2 linked regions of the Noviherbaspirillum saxi genome follow. The protein of the gene in region 1 interacts with the protein of each later gene in a pairwise test. Links are inferred from orthologs where the notes say so. Each region holds a gene or a part of one and is shown on either strand. Other genes may lie near its edges.

Region 1 (6,171 bases):
TATACGGAGACCGGCTTTTTCAATTCGCGACCGATTTGATTATGCTAAGGAACGTGCACGAAATAATTTCCCGATTTGGTTCACGTCTGACGGGCGCGCTGCAGCGTTGCTCGGCGTCGCCATAGCTCGCTATGACTCCTTCTCGCGCCCCTCGGCGGGCCCCTTGCAGCGCATCCCGTCAGACGTGTCCAAATCGGCAACTTATTCCGTACACATTCCTAAGCGCGTGTCCGCCTGCACCTGTTCTTGGTCCTGCATTTCCTTCTTGCAATGCGGGCATGAGCGACCAGGAATGTAATAGGGTGACAATTGCTCGCGCGGTGTCACGACGGCGCGGCAGGCAAAGCATTGTTTGGTGTCGGTCGCTTCCAGCTTGGGATTGAGCGCGGTACGGTAGTCGAACACGAAGCAGTTGCCCTTGTAATGCGCGCCGCCGACTTCCTCGAAGTATTTCAGGATGCCGCCTTCCAGCTGGTAGACGCTGTCGTAGCCGATATTCTGCATGTGGATCGCCGCCTTTTCGCAACGTATGCCCCCGGTGCAAAAGGTCACCACGGTCTTGCCGGCAAGCTCGTCCTTATGTTTGGCAACCACTTCCGGAAACTCGCTGAATTTTTCGATACGGTAATCCAGCGTGTTGTCGAAGGTGCCGACATCCACTTCGAAGGCGTTGCGCGTGTCCATCATCACGACCGGCTTGCCGTTATCGTCGATACCCTGGTCGAGCCAGCGCTTGAGCGTTTTTGCATCGACCGCCGGAGCCCGGCCTTCTTCCGGCTTGATCAGCGGGTTTTTCATCGTGATGATTTCGCGCTTGAGCTTGACCAGCATCTTGGTGAAAGGCTGCCGGTCCGAATAGCTTTCCTTGACTTCGATATCGGCAAAGCGCTCGTCCGAGCGCAGCCAGGCGAGGAAGCGGTCGATCGGTTCATGCAGACCGGCCAGAAACAGGTTGATGCCTTCAGGACTGAGCAGGATGGTGCCTTTCAGCCCCAACTCCTCGCATAGGGCGCGGAACTCCGCCCGCTTTTCGGCGGTGTCATTGAAGGTGATGAATTTGTACGCTGCGATGTTGACGTAGGGATTGGTCGACTGCATGGGATTCTAGGTAAGTCTTTGATTTGCCAACATTATATACGTTGCGGCCGCTGCCGACATAGCTCGCTCCACCGTGGAAGCGCAAATTTTCATTGCAACTTTTTGTAGCGCACTGTCAATAGCCAATGTCACCACAGTGACTCGCGGCATGCCTGCCGGAACCGGCGCTCGCGGTAAAATAACAAGATGACTTCTCCGCAATTTATCCACCTCCGCCTTCATTCCGAATTTTCCATCGTCGACGGGCTCGTCCGTATCGATGACGCGATCAAGGCGGCTTCCCAAGACGCTCAGCCGGCACTTGCGATTACCGACCTTGCCAACCTGTTCGGCATGGTGAAGTTTTACAAGGCCGCACGCGGCAAGGGCATCAAGCCGATCGCCGGCTGCGATGTGTGGATTACCAATGACGACGATCGCGACAAGCCCTCGCGTCTGCTGCTGCTGGTAAAAAACCGCAATGGTTACCTGCAACTGTGCGAACTGTTGTCCAGGGCATGGCTGACCAACATCCATCGTGGTCGTGCGGAACTTCGCGCAGACTGGCTGGAAGACGGCGGCGCCAGCGATCTGATTGCGCTTTCCGGCGCGCATTTCGGCGACATCGGCATCGCGCTTGACAATGGCAATCCGGCGGCCGCGCAGCGTTGCGCCGAACGTTGGGCGCGCATTTTTCCGAACCAGTTTTACATCGAAATCCAGCGTTACGGACAGCCGAACGTGGATACGCATGTCCGGCAGGCGGTGGCGCTCGCTAGCAAACTGAAGCTGCCGGTCGTGGCAACGCATCCGATACAGTTTCTGAAGGCCGAGGAATTCGTTGCGCACGAAGCGCGTACCTGTATTGCCGAAGGCGAAATCCTCGCCAATACGCGTCGCGTCAAGCGCTTCAATGAACAGCAATGCTTCAAGTCCCAGGCCGAGATGGCCGAACTGTTTGCCGACATGCCGGCGGCGGTACAGAATTCGATCGAGATCGCCAAGCGCTGCAATCTTCAGCTCGAACTCGGCAAGCCCAAGCTGCCCTTGTTTCCGACACCGGACGGCGTCTCGCTGGACGAATTCCTGGCCACGGAAGCCAAACGGGGTCTCGAGGAACGGCTGGTCCAGCTGTTTTCCGATCAGGCCAAACGCGAGGCCAACCGGCAGCGCTATGAGGAGCGGCTCAAGTTCGAAACCGACACCATCATCAAGATGGGCTTTCCCGGCTACTTCCTCATCGTGGCCGACTTTATCCAGTGGGGCAAGAACAACGGCGTGCCGGTCGGCCCCGGGCGGGGTTCCGGTGCGGGTTCGCTGGTCGCCTACGCACTCAAGATCACCGATCTGGACCCATTGGAATACAACCTGCTGTTCGAGCGCTTCCTGAATCCGGAACGGGTATCGATGCCCGACTTCGATATCGACTTTTGCCAGGAAAACCGCGACCGCGTGATTCAGTACGTGAAAGACCGCTATGGCCGCGAAGCCGTGTCGCAGATTGCGACCTTTGGCACCATGGCGGCAAAGGGCGCGGTGCGCGACGTCGGCCGTGTGCTCGATATGGGCTACAACTTTTGCGACGGCATCTCCAAGCTGATTCCATTCAAGCCGGGCAAGCTGGTGACGATCGCCGACGCGATCGAAGAAGAGCCGCTGCTCAAGGAGCGGATGGAGAACGAAGAAGAGGTCAAGCAGCTGCTTGAACTTGCACAGCAGGTCGAAGGCATTGCCCGCAACATCGGCATGCATGCCGGCGGCGTGCTGATCGCTCCCGGCAAGCTGACCGACTTCTGCCCGCTGTATACGCAAGGTGGCGATTCCGGTGTGGTGTCGCAGTACGACAAGGACGATGTTGAAGCGGTCGGCCTGGTCAAGTTCGACTTTCTGGGATTGACCACGCTGACGATTCTCGATCGCGCGGTCCGCTATATCAAGCAGCTCGATTCCGCGATGTCGGACTTTGCGCTTGAAAAATTGCCGCTCAACGACAAAGCGTCGTACGAACTGCTGACCAAGGCCAAGACGGTCGCGGTGTTTCAGCTTGAAAGCCGCGGCATGCAGGGCATGCTCAAGGATGCCCGGCCTGACCGCTTTGAAGACATCATCGCGCTGGTCGCCTTGTACCGACCGGGCCCGATGGACCTGATTCCGGATTTCTGCCGACGCAAGCACGGTGAAAAATTCGAATACCCGGACCCGCGTACCGAAGGCATTCTTTCCGAAACCTACGGCATCATGGTGTACCAGGAGCAGGTGATGCAGATGGCCCAGGTGATCGGCGGCTATTCGCTCGGTGGTGCGGACTTGCTGCGTCGCGCGATGGGCAAGAAAAAGCCGGAAGAGATGGCCGAGCACCGCTTGATCTTCCGCGAGGGTGCAGCGAAAAACGGCCTGTCGCAGGAAAAGGCCGACGAGATTTTCGACTTGATGGAAAAGTTCGCGGGCTACGGCTTCAACAAGTCGCACGCCGCCGCGTACGCGCTGCTGTCCTATCACACCGCCTATCTGAAGGCCCATCATCCCGCCGCATTCATGGCCGCCAACTTGTCGCTGGCAATGGATGACACCGACAAGATCAAGATCCTGGTCGAGGATGCGATCGATGTCTGCGGCTTGAAGCTGCTGCCGCCGGACATCAATTTGTCGGACTATCGCTTTACGCCGGTCGGCGAGTCGGCCAAGAAGGCGACGCAGATCCGTTATGGCTTGGGTGCGGTCAAGGGCTCGGGACAGAATGCGATCGAAGCGATTATGGCGGCGCGTCAGGAAGGATCTTTCAAGGACCTGTTCGATTTCGTCAAGCGTGTGGACAAGCGGCAGATCAATCGCCGCACCATAGAGTCGCTGATTCGCGCCGGTGCGATGGATTGCTTTGGCGTCGATCGGGGCGTGCTCATTGCCTCAGTCAACTACGCAATGGAATGCGCGGAGCAGGCTGAAGCATCGGCCAACCAGGTCAGTCTGTTCGGCGGACCCGACGGCGACATGGAAGCGCCGCCCGAATACGTCAAGGCCGCCTCCTGGAGCGAGAAGCAGAGGCTGACCGAGGAAAAGATCGCACTTGGTTTCTACCTGTCCGGCCATCTGTTCAATGCTTATGAACAGGAAGTCCGCAAGTTTGCGCGCGCGAAATTGTCCAGTCTGGAACCGTCGCGCGAGCCGCGTCTGATGGCCGGCATCATCAGCGCGCTACGCACCCAGATGACCCAGCGCGGCAAAATCATGATCGTGACGCTGGATGATGGCACGGCGACGGTCGACGTCACCGTCTACAGCGAGCTGTACGAACCGAACAAGCAATTGTTCAAGGAAGATGAATTTCTCGCCGTGCAAGGCAAGGTATCGGAAGACCGCTTCGCCGGCGGCATCCGCGTCTCCGCCGACAAGGTAATGGATGTCGCGATGGCGCGCGTGCAGTTTGGGCGGCAATTTTGCTTCTCGCTCAGCACGCGGCTCGATACCACACAACTCAAGCAGATATTGACACCCTATCGTTCAGAAAATGGATTGCCACTGACCTTGCGCTATGTGCAGGAAGGCGTAGGCAGCTGTGAAATCCGGTTTGCCGACGACTGGCGCGTTGCGCCGGCGGATGGCTTAAAGCAAGTGTTGGCTGATAAGTTGGGGATCAAGGGGGCGACGGTGGAGTACTGATTCCACCGTGCCAAAAGATTTTCGCTGCAAGAAGGAAAAACGGAGGGCGAGATTATTCGGCTTACTGTCCGCTGCCTCTTTTTGTAAGAGGGCGGCGGACAGAGGCGCAGTGGCGTCTCGCCGGGTCAACGCGCTGAATGCCGCTCTACCCACTGCGCAAACGATTGCAAGAACTTTTGCATGAACTCTCGTGTAGAGTCGTTTGCGATATCTCCGCTGTCACTGAACAGCTTGCCCGCACCGCCTATATATGCCTCCGGCTGCTGCATGGCCGGTACATTCAGGAACACCAGAGACTGACGCAGATGGTGGTTGGCCCCAAACCCGCCGACCGCGCCCGGCGACACGCTGATCACTGCGCCCGGTTTGCCGTCCCATGCGCTTTTTCCGTAGGGGCGCGACGCGATGTCGATTGCATTCTTCAGTACGCCAGGAACCGAGCGATTATATTCGGGGGTGACGAAGAGAACCGCGTCGGCATTCTGGATCTGGTCCTTGAAATCGCGGGCCGGCTTGGGCGGATCATCATCAAAATCCTGGTTGTACAAGGGCAAGTTTCCGATTTCCACAATACCGAGCTTCAGTGTATCGGGAGCTAGTTTTTCCAGCGCAAGCGCCATTTTGCGGTTCAGCGATTCCTTGCGCAGGCTTCCGACAATGACTGCGACATTTTTCGTTGTGGCCATGATCTTCCTTTGCTTTGCTAGTGGGAAAGTGATTGCCGGCGTCGTCACGCCGACATCGGGGTTGATGAAATGGCATGCGTTGGAAAACAAGTAGACCGGCTATGGTCAGCATTTGTTCTGCGCATCTCTCATGTGCCGACTGGGGACGCAGTTCGATAGGATGATGCACAAAGAACTATTCACCGTTAAGATGGATCTGAAAATTGCCGAAGTGTTCATATTTCACTTCGGCCAGAGTGGCTGGAAAAGATGGGCATCCTTACAACATACCGACCATTGAAGAGGGAATCATTATGAATAACAAACAAACCGGTAATGTCTCCGAAGACTTCGGCAAACTGATTCTTCGTGTCACGCTTGCAATACTGATTCTTTTTCATGGCATTTCGAAGTTGATCAAAGGAGCCGATGGCATCCTCGCGATGGTGGCGAAGACAGGTTTGCCGGCCGAATTCGGATATCTCGTTTACGTCGGCGAAGTGCTTGCACCTCTATTGATATTGTTTGGCGTCATGACGCGTCCAGCCGCTCTGATAGTCGCAGTCAATATGGTAGTGGCGGTCGCATTGGTACACGCGGCCGAGATATTTACTTTAGCTAAAACCGGCGGTTGGGCACTGGAGTTGCAGGCGATGTTCCTGATTTCCGCGCTAGCCGTCGCATTCCTCGGTGCCGGCCGCTACAGCGTTGCCGGGCAGGGTGGGCGCTGGAATTAGCAAGTTTGAATAAATCCGGTAATAGAACTAGACCA
Region 2 (3,892 bases), on another replicon or contig:
CCGACCGCGTCGGCCTGCTGGGCGCATTGGAAATCGTTCCTCTGTTTGCTCTCGGCGCCGCGGTCGCTTTCGGAATCGGCCGGCGTCATTACGCGAAAGACCTGCAGCGCATTCAAGCGCAAAAGGCCTGATTGAACCATTTTTGATAATTAGTCTTTTATGACCATGACATCTTCACCTACCATCCTCTTCGTTCCCGGCCTGCGCGACCACGTCGAAGAACATTGGCAAACGATCCTGGAAAAGAAACTGTCCAATGCGCTCTCGGTCCCGCCGCTGGAACACGACAAGCTGAGCCGCGACGCGCGCGTCGAAGCGCTCGAACACGAATTGTCCAAAATCGAAGGTCCGGTCATCCTGGTCGCGCACAGCGCCGGCGTGATGATCACCGTTCACTGGGCACAAAAATACAAGCGCCCGATCCACGGTGCCGTGCTGGCCGCACCGGCTGACCTCGAATCGCCCATGCCGGCCGGCTATCCGACGCCGGATGCGATCCGCGAAAACGGCTGGCTACCGCTGCCGCGCACGCCTCTGCCTTTCCGCAGCATCGTCGCCGCCAGCACCAACGATCCGCTTGGCAGCTTTGAGCGTGTAAGCCAGTTGGCTGCAGATTGGGGAAGCGAGCTTGTGAATGTTGGGGCGGTGGGACATATTAATCCGGCCGCCGGATTTGGCGAATGGGCGCAGGCGGAGGAGTTGATTCGCAAGCTCTATTGAGCGCCGTATTTTTTTGCCTGTCGGGTGGGGCGCAATGCGTGTGATCGACGGGTGATTTAAGTTGAACGGCTCGCCATGCAGGAAGCGCTTCTCACCATTTAAGTTGAACGGCTCGAGTGTGTCACGTCGAATAAGAAAAACCCGCCAACCGTTTCCGGCTACGGGACGACAAAGTCCCGCCAATAGGAACATGGATGAAGACGCAATATTAACAATGTTAACAATGCAGGCCGATCTGGCATCGCGTCAGGTGTCGAACAAGTTTCCAACGATCAATTGGAGTTGATATGCAACATTTTTCCGATTTTCTAATCTTTGAAATTAAAGCGTTACTGGACTCGCTGCAACGGGACCTTTGCGAACAGTAGGCTTCTGGAAGCGCTTAATCCACGGAGTGCTTGCCGCGCTTTGTATGATACCGCCCATCTCTCACCACCCGTCGCACTTCGTCGGGATATCCGGCGAGCAGAAGCTTCCGAACAGGCGTTGGCATAGAAAGTCACCGTCCGGTAGTGCTTAAAGATAAGGGACGGCCGCTATCGGCTACACGGGCAAGGACAACAAGCAAGCCCGTTATTCACTTAATAAGATAAGAACTTTCCCACTACAACAGTCAGTGACGCTCGCGAAGAGGCCAAGAAGCTGCTCGGGAAAATTGCTGCGGGCGAAAATCGTCCCCGGATGCTGAACGCCTGGTGACCGACGATTTGCGCTTCATGCTGGCAAAGGCGATCGACACCACCTGATTAAAGGCGGCGGCGCCAATGAGCCTACTGGCGTCTTGGCGACCAGCGGCATCCAAACGGCAAACCTTGCGACGCTAAACTGGCTTAACACCCTTTCGATGGGCATCGCAGTGCGTAACCGGCACTGACAACGAAGGATAAAGAATGATTACTCGGGAAGAAGCAAAAGCCCATATTCGGATATGGTGGCGATTATGCCAACGACGAAATCACCGCAATGATTGCGACCGCCAAAGCCCACGTCGAAAACTATACGGGAGTGACGTACGCCGATGGCGAGGCGCCTGCCCTGGTCAAGTCGGCCGCACTTCTGCTGGTGAGCGATCTATACGATGTCCGAGGCGTATCGTCAGAGAATGGCGAATTCTATTTGCACGAATCGTCGATTCGCGCAGCTACTGAACCCGTACCGGGTGATGGCGGTTTAAGGCACCTTCCCGAGGAAGATTTGTTTCGCGCGAGATAAGTCCACAGCAAGTCCACAAACGAAAAAGCCGACTTCGGGGAGTCGGCCTTCTTTTTGTAAGCGCTTGATTTTCTTACTTTATTCTGGTGGACAGTACTGGGATTGAACCAGTGACCCCCGCCGTGTGAAGGCGGTGCTCTACCCCTGAGCTAACTGTCCGGGAGGTCGGCATTATGGCATAAATGCCTTGCCGAATCAATTTGCCGTTTCATGGCAAGTCAATAATCCGCGACTCGATTCAATAGCGCAATGCGAGATCCTTATGTCCTGAGTGAGCAGTTCGTTGAAAAGTAAAAAACCGCGAACCTCGCATCGATTCAGTTGACTGCCGTCACCGGCTCTGTCCGCCAGACGCATTTGCCCTTGGCTTCCTTATCCAGTCGATCGAGCAAGGCTTCATGCTCGATCAGTTCGTCATCGCTGGCGCGCACGATGAGCATTTCCGCCACCGACACAGCTTCGATCAGCTGACTGCCGTCGGAGGCAGCCGCTTCAACCGCAAGATCGATCGTCAGACTGTTCTGACCACGCGTCATCGCAAGATAGACTTCCGCCAGTAACTCCGCGTCCAGCAACGCGCCGTGCAGAGCACGATGCGCATTCGAAATGCCGTAGCGGTCGCACAGGGCATCGAGCGAATTGCGCTTGCCCGGATGCATTTCCTTCGCCTGCACCAGCGTATCGGTCACCTTCGCCACATGCGTGGCAAAGCGCGGGAACCCCATGCGGTCGAACTCGGCATCGAGAAAGGCAAGATCGAAAGGCGCATTGTGAATAATGATTTCCGCGTCGCGCACATAATCGCGCAATTCATTGGCGATTTCGGCGAACTTCGGTTTGTCGCTCAAAAACTCGGTGGTCAATCCGTGCACCGCGAGCGCGCCCTCTTCCGAATCGCGCTCGGGATTGATGTAGGCATGAAAATTATTGCCGGTCAGGCGGCGATTGACGATTTCCACACATCCGACTTCGATGATGCGGTCGCCCGAACGCGGGTTCAGGCCAGTGGTTTCAGTATCAAGTACGATTTGTCGCATGTTTAGTGAGTTGTAACAACGGGAGCAGCAACGGGGTCAACCGGAATTGGCTGATGTTCCTTCTTGCGTGCAAGGAAAGTATAAAAGGTCGGTACGACAAACAGGGTAAGGATGGTGCCGAAGCTCATGCCGCCAACGATCACCCAGCCGATCTGGATGCGCGATTCCGCACCGGCGCCGGTCGCCAGAGCGAGCGGCATGGCGCCGAGCACCATGGCGCCGGTTGTCATCAGAATCGGGCGCAGGCGTAGTACGGCGGCTTCAACGATGGCTTCGTGCATGGGCTTGCCTTCTTCACGCAACTGATTGGTGAATTCCACAATCAGGATGCCGTGCTTGGTAATCAACCCGACCAGCGTGATCAGGCCGATCTGGCTGTACACGTTCAAGGTGCCACCGGTCCACTTCAGCGCAGCCAATGCGCCCGCCATCGAGAGCGGCACGGTCAGCATGATGACGAAGGGGTCGATGAAGCTTTCGAATTGCGCGGCGAGCACCAGATAGATGAACGCCAGCGCCAGTACGAAGGTCAGCGCGAGGCTGCCGCTGGCGGCACGGAACTCGCGCGACGAACCGGACAAGTCGGTCGCATAGCCGGGCTTGATGATGGCCTTGGCGGTTTCTTCCATGAAGTCGATCGCCTCGCCCTGGGTGTAGCCGTTGGCAAGGTTGGCTGAAATGACGACCGCGCGGCGCTGGCCGAAGTGGTTGAGTTCGCGCGGCGCGACGGTTTCGCGGACCTTCAACAGGCTCGACAGCGGAATCATCTGGTCGGGTGCACCGTTCTTGCCGGTACCGCGCACAAAGATATTGTTGATGTCATCCGGCGCATCGCGTTCGCCATTCTGAATTTGCACGATGACATCGTACTGGTCGCCGCCCTTCTTGAAGCGCGTGACATTGCGTCCACCCAGCATGGTTTC

Evidence for each region. Proteins that work in one complex are often made in the same cells at the same time.
Region 2: the proteins of dnaE (region 1) and dnaQ interact in binary tests that used the Escherichia coli proteins (3 or more experiments, as listed by UniProt). The link is inferred for Noviherbaspirillum saxi from one-to-one orthologs.

Annotation. Positions count from the first base shown.
Region 1 is NZ_QYUO01000002.1:31,033-37,203, reverse strand. The notes cover bases 982-4,934. They hold dnaE (DNA polymerase III subunit alpha), read left to right. Parts: upstream 982-1,284; coding sequence 1,285-4,734; downstream 4,735-4,934. Other genes in these bases: D3871_RS16020 (NADPH-dependent FMN reductase), read right to left, coding at 4,860-4,934; D3871_RS16030 (sulfurtransferase), read right to left, coding at 982-1,098. Outside these bases: more of D3871_RS16030, read right to left, coding at 202-981; more of D3871_RS16020, read right to left, coding at 4,935-5,420; D3871_RS16015 (DoxX family protein), read left to right, coding at 5,714-6,136. UniProt on the Escherichia coli protein: DNA polymerase III is a complex, multichain enzyme responsible for most of the replicative synthesis in bacteria. This DNA polymerase also exhibits 3' to 5' exonuclease activity. The alpha chain is the DNA polymerase catalytic subunit.
Region 2 is NZ_QYUO01000001.1:1,374,134-1,378,025, reverse strand. The notes cover bases 1,110-3,892. They hold dnaQ (DNA polymerase III subunit epsilon), read right to left. Parts: upstream 2,970-3,892; coding sequence 2,250-2,969; downstream 1,110-2,249. Other genes in these bases: D3871_RS06475 (efflux RND transporter permease subunit), read right to left, coding at 2,972-3,892; D3871_RS06490 (head-tail connector protein), read left to right, coding at 1,639-1,932. Outside these bases: D3871_RS06500 (MFS transporter), read left to right, coding at 1-131; D3871_RS06495 (RBBP9/YdeN family alpha/beta hydrolase), read left to right, coding at 160-720. UniProt on the Escherichia coli protein: DNA polymerase III is a complex, multichain enzyme responsible for most of the replicative synthesis in bacteria. The epsilon subunit contain the editing function and is a proofreading 3'-5' exonuclease.